Regions from separate parts of the Peribacillus sp. NPDC096622 genome, predicted to be linked through region 2. Evidence: riboswitches for the same ligand, from Rfam matches in the RefSeq annotation. Region 2 holds a riboswitch; the other holds the start of a gene.
The links. Region 2 has a riboswitch for cyclic di-AMP ahead of ACIQYG_RS26070 (APC family permease). Riboswitches for the same ligand answer to the same signal wherever they lie in the genome.
Positions count from the first base shown of each region.

Region 1: it holds a riboswitch for cyclic di-AMP, as region 2 does, so the genes downstream of both, ACIQYG_RS06445 (hypothetical protein) here and ACIQYG_RS26070 (APC family permease) in region 2, are expected to answer to the same signal.

Region 1 is NZ_JBIWES010000003.1:6,675-14,436, reverse strand. Features, by position in the region: gene ACIQYG_RS06460 (DNA methyltransferase) at 425-571, shown strand; gene ACIQYG_RS06455 (hypothetical protein) at 909-1,055, opposite strand; gene ACIQYG_RS06450 (Na-translocating system protein MpsC family protein) at 1,137-1,511, opposite strand; cyclic di-AMP (ydaO/yuaA leader) riboswitch at 1,792-1,932, shown strand; gene ACIQYG_RS06445 (hypothetical protein) at 2,165-2,707, shown strand; gene ACIQYG_RS06440 (potassium-transporting ATPase subunit F) at 2,886-2,960, shown strand; gene kdpA (potassium-transporting ATPase subunit KdpA) at 2,986-4,659, shown strand; gene kdpB (potassium-transporting ATPase subunit KdpB) at 4,682-6,721, shown strand; gene kdpC (potassium-transporting ATPase subunit KdpC) at 6,746-7,303, shown strand; gene ACIQYG_RS06420 (histidine kinase) at 7,368-7,762, shown strand, end outside.
Region 2 is NZ_JBIWES010000037.1:4,436-12,197, reverse strand. Features, by position in the region: gene ACIQYG_RS26080 (hypothetical protein) at 1-601, opposite strand, end outside; gene ACIQYG_RS26075 (hypothetical protein) at 1,396-1,824, opposite strand; cyclic di-AMP (ydaO/yuaA leader) riboswitch at 2,414-2,557, shown strand; gene ACIQYG_RS26070 (APC family permease) at 2,711-4,537, shown strand; gene ACIQYG_RS26065 (IS110 family RNA-guided transposase) at 4,738-6,030, shown strand; gene ACIQYG_RS26060 (serine hydrolase domain-containing protein) at 6,819-7,762, shown strand, end outside.

The sequences.
Region 1 (7,762 bases), on a different contig from region 2:
AATTAATTAGAAGTAAGTGTTTATCGTAGATTTAAAAACTGAAGAGGCAGGTTCACTGTTGTAAGAGAGTTTAATAATGAATTTTCGGATAGTTTTCGAAAAATTAGGTGGGTAATGTATAAACATAAAAAATATAACAGCGAAATCAAATATTGCCTATACCCAGGGCAAAAATTACATACTAAAGAACACGAAAAACAGGAATAACAAATAAGTAAAATTTGTTATCCCTGTTAGGATTAAAAAGAAAAGAAGCATTCCTAGATTTAGCCTGTTGATCAATCTTTTATATAAAAGAATAATTATTCATTTATCAAGGTTTCTAGTTTTAAAAAAATAACCTAAAAAGGGTCGAGTTTGATTGAATTACTGGTAGGATAAAGAGGTGGGGTGATAGGCACGGGAAAATAGGCTGGTTTAATCCATATTTACAGTATTAGATTGTTTTATGGGTTCAGGGTCAACAGGACAAGCTGCTATAAATCTAAATCGGAGCTTTATTGGTTTCGAATTAGATAATACCTACTTCACCAAAGCTTCTAGGGCTTTGCATAAAGCTTTCACAAGGTGATTGTCAATTCCTATTTTCTCGTCTTAGGAAGTTGCTCTTTCAACATTCTTGCATGTTTAGCTTAAATGTCCGATACGGGTTACCTTATTGAGAGTGTGAAGGTTTATACTTAAACTAATGGGTGCTTTACTTTAATAAGAGGGGTTGCTGCAGCGGCCTTTTTCTTATGGAACTAAAGGGTCAGGTTAGTTGCAGAAGGAAAATTACAGACAAATATAGAAACTAGTATTTACTACTTATGTGGGAGGATCTGTATGCTAAAGGAGATTTGCATTGTCAGACATTGCGAAGAACAGGGGCACCTCGGAATCTCAATTAACCGAAAAAGAGCATTGCTTCATTGTTCACTTTCCAAAATGTCGAGCAATGAAGCCTTTTTATCTGCTTTTTCCGCTTCTCTTTCTGATTTAATAATTTCTTTTTCCCCTTTAGCAGCAGCCACTTCCTTTTTAGTGGATTCCACTTCCTGGGTGTCCAATTCCATTTTTAAAAGTTTCTGTTAAGGGAAGTCCATTTACATTAAGTTCGATAAAGGAACAGAAAGAGGGAAGAGAAAGAATCAAAATTATTTCTTGGATTCTAAGAATTTCTCGAGGTCTCTATCTACAATAAACACTTCTAGTCTTTCCTCCATTTTCGTGCTGATATCACTATGACTGGAAAGAACGTTGCATTTTGTCAGCCGTTTCACAATCTCCTCAAAATCTTTACTGTACATTTCCCTTAACACTTGCCTCATTTCTTTGACAAGCTTCCGCCCGGTATCTTGGGAAACAAGGTGTTTTTCTTCCACAGTCAGCACTCCCTTAAAACGGGTAATGATCATATCCTGTACAATGTATGTTTTCGCCTCTTGAGGGCCCCGGCCCATTAGTTCTCGCTGAAAAGTTATAAAGGCTGCACTTATTTCAGCCTCTAGTTTCTTTTTGGAATTTACCATATTGTCTCTCCTGCTTTTCTCCAAATTTATGCAACTTATCATAATGTCCGATTTGAGTTCTTGTCAATCACTTTCGAAAAAATAATTCATAACTTGAATTAGTAAGATTTATAAAGAAAAATAGTTTTTTAACCGGAAAAATAAGTGATATCATAAGGAAACATTAGGAATAAGGAGCATATATTAAGATAAGTATGAAAAATGATCTTATTCAACCCAAAATGACAATTTACAAGGAGTAGTTAACGAGCATAAAATAACATCATATTCAACACCAACAATTGTAAATCGGCTTAGTCCTGAGTAATCAGGAACGGAGGAACCAATTTTTTGGGGTTAATTCTGCATTTGCAGAAGGGATGAGAGACTCTTTCGCCATCCTACCCGTCAGCTAACTTCGTCGGCTAAAGCGAAGGAGGTCATAAGACCGCCTTAATCATGGGGCTTTTTTGTTGTGTAAAAACGGCAAAAGGCAACTTGAATGATAAAGTAGGTCTTTTTAATTTGCCTATTTTCATATGAAAAAGGATCATGGAAGACAGAACGCAAAGGAAGCGCATGCTGGCTAGGCGTTAAGTAGACCAATGAGTACTTTTTCTCCAATTTTATATGTTTGCTTTGCAATGCATCCAATAACCGATGTGTGAATCGTATTGATTAACGCTGGAGTATGGATAGCTACTGCATGGCTGCATACATGGGGAAAGAGTAAGCATTGGTCTATTTTTTATGTTTTCAACTGGCAGGCTTTTCTTCCCCAGAAAGAATGCAGATTGAAATTAATAAGAGAAAGTACAAATGGGGTGAATCGTATGGGAAAAGTACTGCTTGTTGGAAAAGGAAAATTATTTATTTCTGTAAAGGAAAGTATAGGGGCCACCCACACGGATACAAGTAATGTAGAAACTGTTGACTATGATGAAGAATGGTTTAGGCCTACAAGAAACCTGAAGATATGTGATGGAATAATGGTTCATAAATCAGAGCAGGGTAACTGTGTTTATCTATTCCCTAATTCTCTGTTTGATGGAATTAATCTTGTGAGACTATTTTCAGAGTTCAAATCTTATAGGTTGTTTGTTGTCACTCATGACCAACAATATTCTAGTCTATATAAAAAAATGGGAGCCGATTTTGTCATCTTCAGTAAACCAGAATGTTACAGCTATAACTGGCTGCTAGCAAGTGGAACCTAGTTTCTTTAAGAAACTCTAAGGGGGTGAGTCATTGTAATTGTTTAACATATTTACAGTTTGGAAGGAGAGACGTTAATGGATCTTTTATCAGTTTCACTTACAGCTTTTTCATTCTTGTTATTTTTTGGATTTATCCATTTTTGTAACAAAGTTATAGAAGAAAAGGGAGAGTAGAAACATGCTTTTATTATTTATTGTTGGAGCACTTTCGTTGTATTTAATTCATGCTCTAATTTACCCGGAAAAATATTAATAGCTACAAAACGGAGGAAATGCAAATGGATTTTTTACAAATGGGTCTGGTATTGGCACTGGTCATTTTCCTGGCCATACCACTGGCCAAATACTTAGCAAATGTTTATTCCCTTGAAACAACAAAACAAGATCGGATATTTGGTGGGATAGAACGGGGCATTTATAAACTATCAGGTATTCATACCGGTGACATGAATTGGAAGCAATATGCAAAAGCACTGCTTTTGAGTAACTTAGTCATGTTTATTATTTCGTATCTTATAATACGCTTTCAGGGGATCTTACCGGGTAACCCAAGTAAGATAGACAACATGGATCCATTATTGGCATTCAATACTGCTGTAAGCTTCCTTACCAATACCAATTTGCAGCACTACAGCGGGGAATCGGGACTTTCTTATTTATCGCAAATGGTCGTCATTATGTTTTTGATGTTCACGACACCGGCTACCGGTCTTTCGTTATGTATGGCTTTTTTCAGAGGTCTGATCGGCCAGAGCAGTATGGGGAATTTTTATGTGGATTTAATTCGTTCCATCATCCGGGTGCTTCTGCCGTTATCTATTTTAATCGGTCTTGTCCTCGTATCTCAAGGAGTGCCGCAAACCCTTGATCCCACGGCGATTGCAACTACTTTGGAAGGTGCGAAGCAGAATATCGCGCGCGGGCCAGTAGCTGCATTGGAGTCTATTAAACATTTAGGGACAAATGGCGGTGGATTCTTTGGTGTCAACTCGGCACATCCCTTTGAGAATCCTAATGGTTTCACAAATATATTAGAGATTTTATCCATGTTTTTGATACCAGCCTCTCTACCCTTAACGTTTGGATATATGGCAAAAAATAAGAAAATAGGTTGGATTCTTTTTTCGGCAATGGGATTAATGTTCCTTGTATTCTTAGGTGTTACGTATTTCAGCGAACAAAATGGAAATCCATCATTAGAGAGTATAGGGATTTCTCAAGAGAATGGAAGTATGGAAGGCAAGGAGGTGCGGTTTGGAATTGCACAGAGTGCCCTTTTTACAGCCGTTACGACAGCAGCTACTACAGGTACAGTCAATAATATGCATGATACGCTTACTCCACTTGGCGGATTAGTGCCATTGGCAGAAATGATGTTGAACTGTGTGTTTGGCGGTGATGGAGTAGGGACGGTCAATATCCTTATGTACGCAATAATGGCAGTATTCATTGCTGGATTGATGGTTGGGCGAACGCCGGAGTTTTTAGGGAAGAAAATTGAAGGCAGGGAAATGAAACTAATAGCCATTACCATTCTTCTACATCCATTAATCATCTTAGTTCCGTCAGCCATTGCTTTAGCTACACAAATGGGCACTTCGGCTATTTCTAATCCGGGCTTTCATGGAATTTCGCAGGTTGTTTATGAGTTTACCTCTTCGGCAGCTAATAATGGTTCCGGATTTGAAGGTTTAGGGGATAACACTCCATTTTGGAATATATCCACCGGCTTGGTCATGCTATTTGGCCGTTACTTTTCTATGATTGCACTAATCGCTGTCGCAGGTTCTTTACTTACAAAGAAACGAGTTCCCGAGACGATTGGAACGTTTAAGACAGATAATAGCACTTTCCTGGTCATTCTCTTGGCAACGGTAATAGTTATAGGGGCTTTGACATTCTTCCCAGTCATTGCACTCGGACCAGTAGCAGAATGGCTCGCAATTAGATAAATGAAGAAAAGGAGTATTCTCAATGAGTACAACGCGTAAAGGGACTCTTAATAAGAAAATAATCGGGCAAGCCCTAAAAGATGCCTTTAAAAAGTTAGATCCAAGAATAATGGCTCGAAATCCTGTCATGTTTGTCGTGGAAATAGGATTTGTAATCACTCTTTTACTATCCATATTCCCAAACTTTTTTGGAGGAACATCGGATAGAGGTTATAACATTGCCGTGAGCGTAATATTGCTGGTTACAATACTCTTTGCTAACTTTGCAGAAGCATTAGCAGAGGGGCGGGGTAAAGCGCAAGCCGATAGTCTGAAAAAGACGAAACAGGATACTAAGGCAAAGTTATTCCAAAAAGACGGTTCGATAAAGATAGTCGAAGCCACGGAACTTCGAAAAGGTGATATTGTCTTGGTGGAAACCAATGATTTAATCCCAACAGATGGTGATGTAATCGAAGGAGTAGCGGCTGTAGATGAGTCGGCAATCACTGGCGAATCAGCTCCAGTAATCAAAGAATCAGGTGGGGACTTCTGTTCTGTAACTGGAGGAACGAAAGTCATCAGTGACTTTATCAAAATTATCGTCACATCAGATCCAGGCGAATCCTTTCTTGATCGAATGATTAACCTCGTAGAAGGTGCTAAAAGACAAAAAACACCTAACGAAATTGCACTGAGTACCCTGCTTATTAGTTTGACCCTCATCTTTTTGCTTGTTTGCACTACACTAGTACCAATTGCTTCTTATATTAAAGTCACATTACCCATCGCGACCTTAGTGGCATTATTGGTCTGTTTGATTCCAACAACTATTGGGGGCCTATTGTCTGCCATTGGGATAGCGGGTATGGATAGGGTTACTCAATTTAACGTCATTGCCATGTCGGGAAAAGCTGTCGAAGCAGCTGGTGACATTAATACCATCATCCTTGATAAAACAGGAACCATCACCCATGGGAACCGCATGGCTTCAGCTTTTTTACCGGTTAAGGGGATAAGCCAAGCTGAGTTAAATAAAGTGGCTGTTCATTCATCATTACACGATGAAACGCCTGAAGGCCGATCTGTCATCGAACTTGCTAAAAAAGCCGGTTTATCTGATAAAGAATTAGATAAAACCGGGACAGTAGGAATTGAGTTCACGGCTGAAACCCGGATGAGTGGTACAGACTTTTCTGATGGTAGAAAAATCAGAAAAGGTGCTGCTGATTCAATAAGACAATATTTACAGCAACAAGCTGGAAAAGTACCTGGGGATTTAGAGAGCATTACTAATGAAGTCGCAACTGCGGGTGGTACGCCACTAGTTGTTGCAGAAGGAAACCGTGTGCTGGGTGTCATTTACTTGAAGGATACAGTAAAACCAGGCATGAGGGAACGCTTTGATGAATTACGGAAAATGGGGATTAAAACCATTATGTGTACCGGTGATAATCCATTGACAGCTGCGACCATTGCAAAAGAAGCGGGATTAGATGATTATATTGCTGAAGCAAAGCCAGAAGATAAGATTTCCGTCATTAAACAGGAACAAGCACAAGGCAAGCTTGTGGCCATGACAGGAGATGGAACGAATGATGCCCCTGCATTGGCCCAGGCTGATGTTGGTTTGGCCATGAATACAGGAACCATTGCAGCGAAGGAAGCGGCGAATATGGTGGATTTGGATTCTGACCCTACAAAAATTATCGAGGTAGTGGCCATCGGGAAACAGTTACTCATGACACGGGGTGCCTTGACAACCTTCAGTATTGCAAATGATGTGGCTAAATACTTTGCGATCATTCCAGCTATGTTTATGTTGGCCATTCCGCAGATGAAGGCTCTAAATATTATGAATCTGGCTACACCACAAAGTGCTATTTTATCAGCTTTAATTTTTAATGCTGTTATTATCCCCCTTCTCATACCATTGGCAATGAAGGGTGTAAAATACGTTCCTATGAGTGCTTCGAAATTACTAACAAAGAATTTGTTCATTTACGGATTAGGTGGTGTGATAGTTCCTTTCATAGGAATCAAACTTATCGATGTAATCCTAGTCATGTTTCATTTAGCTTAAAATCAAAAGTAAGGGTGAGAATCCATGTTGAAAAATATACGCTTAGTTCTGGTGCTACTTGTTATGTGTGGAATTGCCTATCCATTACTAATGACAGGTGTTGCCCAAGTTATAATGCCTGCAAAAGCAGATGGAAGTTTAATAAAAAACGAATCAGGAAAAATCATAGGTTCTGAACTAATTGGTCAATCATTTAAAGACCCTGGTTACTTTCATGGTCGTGTTTCTTCTATAGAATATGATGCGACAAGCTCAGGTACACCCAATTATGCCTCATCCAATGAGGACATGATCAAGCTCACAAAAAAAGATTTGGCAACATTTTTAAAAGAGAACCCTACAGTCAAACAAGAGGAGATACCTACTGATTTACTGACAAACTCCGGTTCGGGCCTTGATCCAAATATTTCACCCCAAGGGGCGAAAATTCAGGTATCACGCATTGCTAAAGAGAGAGGTGTATCTGAAAAAAGTATATATAATCTTGTTGATAAATATACTGAAGGACGGTCATTAGGAGTATTTGGAGACCCCCGAGTGAATGTATTAAAATTAAACATAGCATTGGACCAACTAAAATAACTTTTGAAAAGGAGAGTTTTTCACTCTCCTTTTAACCTTGAACTGGGTTTAGGAGGTCAGTATTATGTTAGAACAATTCCGAAGAAAAACCCCAGATGAGATATTGAATTCCATATCAAAAATAAAAAAGGGCCGGCTGAAAATTATTCTTGGCGCAGTCAGTGGTTCAGGCAAAACCTATCACATGCTTCTTGAAGGAAACGATTTGAAAAAGCGAGGTATTGATGTCGTTGTCGGTATTATTAGCGCATATAATCGTCCGAAAACCTTGGAACAAGTGGGAGGTCTTGAAATCATTCCAGCTATCGAATGGGAAGTTAAAGGAGAGACTAAGCATGATTTAGACTTGGATGGAATATTCGCAAGAAACCCTGAAGTTGTGTTGATTGACCTGCTCGCTCATAAAAACAGAGCTTCTGCCAAAAACGCTACAAGACTAGAAGATGTACAGGAGTTAAT
Region 2 (7,762 bases):
GTATTGGTTCTTCTGCACCTCTGCCAAACATTCCTGTAAAATTATTTGAGGTATCAAATGTGAAAAGAATTTTCCCTTCCCTTATACCTTCATACCATTTACCTGTCAATTCCCATTTGGCTTTTGCCTGGTTGAATACAAGATTGCCCTCAACTCTTCCATTTTGATAGGATCCGGTAACATTCTGGCCGGTTTGAGTAAATACGAGCCTTCCGTAATCAGTATCCCAGTTTCCAGTTATATTAAATGTGGATGGCGCTGCCTCACACTGAAGATTCATATTATTTGTGATGTTGAGCCAACCTAATATCAATTTAGGATTATGAGCTTCAACCTTCGTCGGCCAAAACAAAAAATCTCCTCCACCAACTGGAAACATATAAACCCATTTATCCTGACATCCTATTATAAGTTGTTGCTGCTGTGTTATACATTCAGTAGTATTATATTCAGCGGTGTAAATATATCCATTTAAAAATCTATCCTTTAAATATCCAGCATTGACGGGAAGAAACGAAAAAGTTGAAGTCGTTTGATTTGCAAGATCCAACCTGATTGTTGTCCACTTATTCATACAGTTTTGTGGAATGTTATATATCATATCTGTTCATACCCCTTTCTTTTATAGGTTATGAGTCTAATTGTTAAATGTTCAGTAGTTGAAAAGGAAAGAACAGACTTTTCAGATAAGTAGTAATTATCCATAAAGGTGTACTACCGATAATCCCCGTTATGGTAACAAAAAAGAGGTTGGGCGTCTTTTAGGTACCCAACCTCTTTAATTACCTAATTGTAATTATGTATAATAGGCAGACAAAGAAATGTGCTTTTCTTATTCCGCAATCGGGCGCGATTCTTTAATAAGTTTGGCTTTTCTTAATGAACTCCCATGAAAATTTAAAAAAGCTCAAAATCCAGAAAAAACCACAACAAAATAGACCCAGTAAAAACGCTTTTTAAAAAAAGGCTGAGCCTTATGAGTGATCTGATTGAGTTTGGTAAGGCGTTAAACAAAACCTCCAATCATTGCAAATTAAGTGAAGGCTAGCGCGACGACCAAAAAAGGATTAATCTCCCATGAGTGCTACCCATAAAGGGCGCGACAGTCGGTGGTACACCGTGGTCGTCGGAGTCAGACTAACGGATGGGCTCAAAGGCACCATAGTTCAACGACCTTCTTCGCCAGCCATTAAAACATTATCGACATAGAGAACAATTTTCATTCTCTGTGGTGAAGCGCTGATTTTTGCGCTTCATGGATGGCTAACGGGTGCGTTAGTTTAACAAGGAGTATAAAAAAAGCCTGTATCAATGATTACTCGGTAATCTAAGATACAGGCTTTATATTTAGGTAACTAATTGTTCTTATATATATTGTAAGAATATGGGCTTTTTTTAATGGAAAGATACTTTAGCAAACGTTGGAACAACGTTATTTTCTTTTGCTAACTGACTTACAATTTTGTCAATATTTTTTATTGTTTCAACCTGACTTTCTCCAGGTTTTTTCTGAACTACTAATTCAACTAGTTGATAATTCACATCAACCTCACCTGTGTGAGTATATCTTTTATAACCATGTTCTTTTAACTTTTGATCAACTTTATTAAAAAAATCAGCGTTTACTAACTGTTCCATAACCTTATCCTGTTCTCTTGATAATTCTGTGTTTTTTATATTCAGCGTTTCTCCTTCTTTTAGGTTAACGATTTTATCTTTTGGATCCATTTCCTTCGCTTGTACTAAGCCCTCAGAATTAAGTAAAACAAAACCTGCCAAAGAACTAACTAACATTAGTTTTAATGTGTGTACACGATTTGTCATATAATTTCTCCTTTAGTTTCAATTTTATTTATTATTTGCATAAATACATATACGTCGATGACTTTGGTGCTGGTATAGCCCCACATAGTCCATAAAAAGGAGTTTTAGCATTCACCAAGAATACTTCAAGAAAGGGGTGACGTTATGAAAGACGATATAAACCAATCTGAAAAAGCATACTGGACCAAGGAAGTCGGGGACATTTTAAGGTTTTTGTTGAGAATTTGCTATATATAGATACTTCGATTGCTCAGCTTTGCAATCGTTTCAGTTCATCCTCTCCCTCTAAATTGAAGAAAAAAATACAGCCAAGTGTTATTTTGGCTTTACTTCAATAAGGAAGTTGCTTCGTCAGCTCTTTTTGTTATGGAGCTAACGGGGCAGGTTAGTTGTAGAAGAAATAGGAATAGAGAAGCCCCTTTTCAAAATTTTATGAAGACGGCCCTTACGCGATAGTCCTTAAAAATCTCTTTCTAAAGCATGAATAATATCTTCATTTCTAACCTAACCGTTTTCCTGAGTATTAATTTTTTTTGCATAAAATCCATTTACAATTGCTGATCATAGGAGTATTATAATCAAAGTTTCAATTTCTAAATCGCTGAAACCATTAGGTACGGGGGAACCATTTTTGTGGGTTGTTACTATACCCAAGGGGTGAATCCTTTAAAGGTAGGGCTACTCAAGGTCCGAATCCGACAGCTAACCTCGTAAGCGTTAAATGAGAAGGAAGGTGGAGCTTGTGACACACGAAAAGTGATGTGCCTACAGGTCTATTCTGTAGGCACTTTTTTGTATTCATGTAAAATTTTATTGCTCTTTTGAGTCAATACTGTATGTACGGATATAAATTAACTCATAAAAACTATTAGGGTGGTTTGGAATAATGATTTCACTTATAAAAAGGATGTTAATTGGGCGACCTCTGAAATCCAATGAATTAGGAGAACAGAGATTAAACAAAAAGAAAGCATTAGCAATCCTTTCTTCTGATGCTCTATCATCAGTGGCATATGGTCCCGAACAAATTTTGATAGTATTGATTACGTTAAGTGCAGCAGCATTTTGGTATTCAATTCCTATCGCAGTTGGTGTATTAATTCTTTTAACAGCTCTCATATTGTCTTATAGACAAATCATTTTTGCTTATCCTCATGGCGGTGGAGCGTATGTGGTTTCAAAGAGCAATTTAGGTGTAAATCCAGGCTTAATAGCTGGAGGTTCCCTATTGGTAGACTACATACTAACTGTTGCTGTAAGTGTGTCTGCTGGGACTGATGCTTTAACATCTGCCTTCCCCACTTTACACAACTTTAATGTGGAAATTGCCATTATATTTGTCATTTTTATTACAATTTTGAATTTAAGAGGAGTAACGGAGTCTGCTTCAATATTAGCCTACCCCGTTTACTTATTCGTTTTAGCGTTGTTAATATTAATTGGTGTAGGTATTTATAATATTCTAACTGGAGGAGTTTCGCCTGAATTGCACACCCCAATAGGTACACCTGTGGCGGGAATCAGTTTGTTTATTCTTTTAAGGGCGTTTGCTTCAGGAAGTTCCGCCTTAACAGGGGTTGAAGCCATATCGAATGCCATTCCTAACTTTAAAGACCCAGCACCTAATAATGCTGCTAAAACATTAATGGCGATGGGAGCCTTGCTTGCCGTACTGTTTTCAGGAATTGTATTTTTAGCCTATTATTATGGTATTTCTCCTAGTGGAGAGGTAACCGTTGTTTCCCAAATTGCCGAAGAAACTTTCGGCCGGAATTTCATGTACTTCTTTATACAAGGAACTACAGCATTGATTTTAATCCTTGCTGCGAACACTGGTTATTCTGCTTTTCCATTGTTGGCAGTAAATCTTGCAAAGGATAAGTTTATTCCAAGGGCGTTTCTAATGAGAGGAGACCGATTAGGATATTCTAATGGGATTATCATACTTGGAATTGCTTCGATCATTTTAATCCTTGCTTTCCATGCAGAAACGGAGCATCTTATCCCACTTTACGCAGTTGGTGTATTTGTTCCATTTACTTTATCTCAATCGGGCATGATGGTTAAATGGTTACGAGAGAAGCCGCATGGGTGGGTACCAAAATTCATTATTAATACTACGGGCGCCGTTATTAGCTTAACCGTCACATTAATATTCTTTTTAACAAAATTCTCACAGGTTTGGTCAATCTTAATTTTTCTACCTATCATTGTCTTTATCTTTCATAGAATTAGAAAGCATTATGAAGCTGTTGGAGACCAACTTAGGCTTACAACTTGTGAACCATCTGCGACCATTGACGGTAATGTTATGATAGTGCCTGTTGCTGGCATGACTCATGTTGTAGAGAATACCTTAAATTATGCTAAATCGCTTTCTCCACAACAAATTATTGCAGTGTATGTTGCATTTGAAAGAGATGACGAGAAGAAATTTGAAGAAAAATGGAAGAGATGGCAACCTGATGTAAGACTGGTGACACTGCACTCTCATTACAGAAGTATCATCAACCCACTTACAAAATTTGTTGATACTGTAGAGAATAAAGCAAGGGAAGGGAATTATCGGGTAACTGTAGTTATTCCACAATTTATTCCCAAAAAAGGCTGGCACAATATTCTTCACAATCAATCAAGTTTTCTTATTCGGGCCTTCTTACTGTTTCGAAGAGACGTGGTAGTAACAACTGTACCTTATCATTTGAAAAAATAAGGAATTGAATTAATGTACTTCTTAATGCTATAGGTAATTATCAGAGCTGTTATGCAGCTCTTTTTCTTATGGAGCTAAAGGGGAAGCATTCCTGTAATAACTGAAAATGAGGTTTGAACGAAAAAAGACCTCTTGATAAGATGAATGTGTCCTGAGCTGGCCAGCTAAAAAGGACAATACATCTATTTGGAGGTCTCACAATGAATTATAACCAAAATCATAAAATCTCTCAAATTACTTCTGAAACCTTAATTGTCGGAGTAGGTATAGCCAAGCACAATCATGTCGCGAGAGCACAAGATTTTAGATTGGAACTAGGTAAAACGTGTTTCTTTGAAAATACGAAAGCAGGATTTCATTCGTTTCTAAATTGGATTACCCAACTTGTTAAAGGGTGTAAGTTAAATCAAGTGATTGTAGGGATGGAGCCAACCGGTCACTACTGGTTAAATCTAGCTCATCTTCTAAAAGAGAATAATATTAAGTTCGTATCAGTCAATCCACTACATGTTAAACGAAGTAAAGAATTAGACGATAATTCACCTACAAAGAATGACGTGAAAGATGCAAAAGTCATCGCACAGTTAGTCAAAGACGGAAGATACGCCGAACCAACAATTCCACGTGGAATTTATGCAGAACTCCGAGTGGCCAAAAAACTTCGCGATCTTCTCAACGTTGACTTACAGGTCGTTCAGGGTCAAGTTCATAACTGGCTTGATCGTTACTTTCCCGAATTTTTGACGGTGTTCAAAAGTTGGGAAGGCAAGGCAGCTATTCATTTTCTAAAGCTAGAAGCTTTGCCACATGAACTTGTAAAGTATACGGATGAAGAGCTCTTACTTTCCCTAAGACAAGTGGTAAAACGCAGTATAGGCTTAAAGAAAATACGAGCACTTAAAGAAGCAGCCAATCGTTCGATTGGTATTCGTCAAGGGGCAGCTATGGCGAAATTAGAGTTGAGAGCTTTACTAGAGAAGTATGATTTTATTCAAATGAAATTCGAAGAAATAGATCATCAATTAGATCAGTTATTAGACCATATCCCAGGTGTCACACAGATGTTAGAAGTGTTAGGAATCGGTCGAGATACAGTAGCAGGGTTTTTTGCAGAGGTCGGAGACCTCAGAGACTATCAACATCCTCGCCAAATCGTAAAATTAGCAGGTTTAAGTTTAAAAGAAAACACATCCGGAAAGCACAAAGGTCAGACCAAGATTACCAAACGGGGACGAAAGAAATTGAGGGCACTCTTATTCCGGGCAGCCATGATACTGGTGGCAAAGAACAAGGCTTTTAAAGCTCTTCATATATATTACACAACACGTTCCCACAATCCCTTAAAGAAAATGCAATCTCTGATAGCCTTGTGTAACAAGCTTATTCGAATTCTGTTTTCAATCGGTAAAAAACAATTTACGTTTCAAGAAGACAAGATGTTAAAGGATATCCCTCATATGGCAACATTTGTAGCACATCAAACAGTCGCATAGTTCATCGGATTTTTATGGTTACACGGTTATTTAATTAACACTCATTAAAAGTGAAGCACGGATTAGTCGGCAAAGCAACTAACGTGAGGACTTAGATCCTGTGGGGCAGCATGACCGACATCCACCTCATGGAAAGGTTGAACGAAGGAATGTAGGAACATCGACTCTGTGAGACATGGGAGGGTTGACCTCCATGAGACATGTGGATATCCTAAAGTGCGATCATAACATTGCTTAAACCAATTTTTTCCTATAATTGGCTAGTTTAGCATGCACTTTTTTCGGTAAATCCCTATTCTTGAGGCGTAATGCCAAGCTTACATAGATAACGGTTAATGATATGACTATGAAATCCTAAGAATTCTAGAGCAATCGTGAGATTGTGTTTAGTTTATTGAGGGAGGATAGTTGAAGAAGGAATTTGTATTTACTTCTAGAATATACATAATTAGGTAATGTGAAGGTGGGATCTTAAATGGATAAGGGCAGTATTTTCGCTGCTCGGCTCCAATGGGGCGGGCAAGACAACAGTTGTCAAAGAAGATTACTTACGAAATAATGGTGACTTTGAATTTGATGAAACCGAGAATAAACGTACGATGAACATAGGGCTCTATGCTAAGTGCAGGACATTTCTCGATTCTGATCACCCAGAACAGGATGTGAGTCATCTTTTGATTGCCAATATTCAGGCTCTTTGATGCATCGAACACGCTTTCAAGCATTGATAACAAAAGAGAATTTGTAGAACAATAGGGCTGATAAAAAAGTAAAGAGAGGGAAACCAAATGAAAAAGATTACAACGGGACAAAGCAACACTGGCTTATCCGAAACAGGGCTACGCAGAATGCGCGACGTGCTGGCACGGCATGTCGAGTCCGGGAAGATTCCTGGGCTCGTCGCCCTGGTCAGCCGGTACGGTGAGACGCACGTCGAAGCGATCGGCACGATGCGCCATGACGGTGGCGCGCCGATGCGCCGGGACACGATCTTCCGGTTGGCGTCCACTTCCAAGCCGCTCGCGGTCGCGTCGGTGATGATCCTGCTCGACGAGTGCAAGCTGCATCTGGACGACCCAGTAGATACGTGGCTGCCCGAACTCGCCGACCGGCAGGTGCTGAAACGGGCCGACGGCCCGCTGGACGACACCGTGCCGGCACGGCGGCCGATCACCGTACGGGACTTGTTGACCTCCACGTTCGGGCTCGGAGTGGATATTACGTTGATGGACTCCCCGATCCAGAACGCGATCTTCGAGAGTGGGATATACGACACGCCAGGGGCGGAGTTGCCCGAGCCGGATGAGTGGATGCGTCGCCTGGGCACACTCCCGCTGAGCTACCAGCCCGGAGAGCGGTGGCAATACCACGTCAGCAACGAAGTGCTCGGCGTGCTCGTCGCCAGAGTCACGAGTCAGACGTTCGAGAAGTTCCTGCGCGAACGCATCCTTGATCCGCTGGGGATGAAGGACACTGGTTTCTACGTGCCCGCCAACAAGATTGACCGGCTGCCGCCCGCCTTCAACCCCGATCCGCAGACCGGAGAGTTCATCGTGTGGGACGAGGCCGCAGGCGGACGCTACAGCCGACCTCCAGCGTTCCAAGCAGGCGGCGGTGGGCTGCTCTCAACCGTTGACGACTATCACGCGTATTTACGGATGCTGCTGAACCAAGGGATGCACGGGACTGAACGGATCCTGTCCCGGCCCGCCGTCCAGCTGATGACCACCAA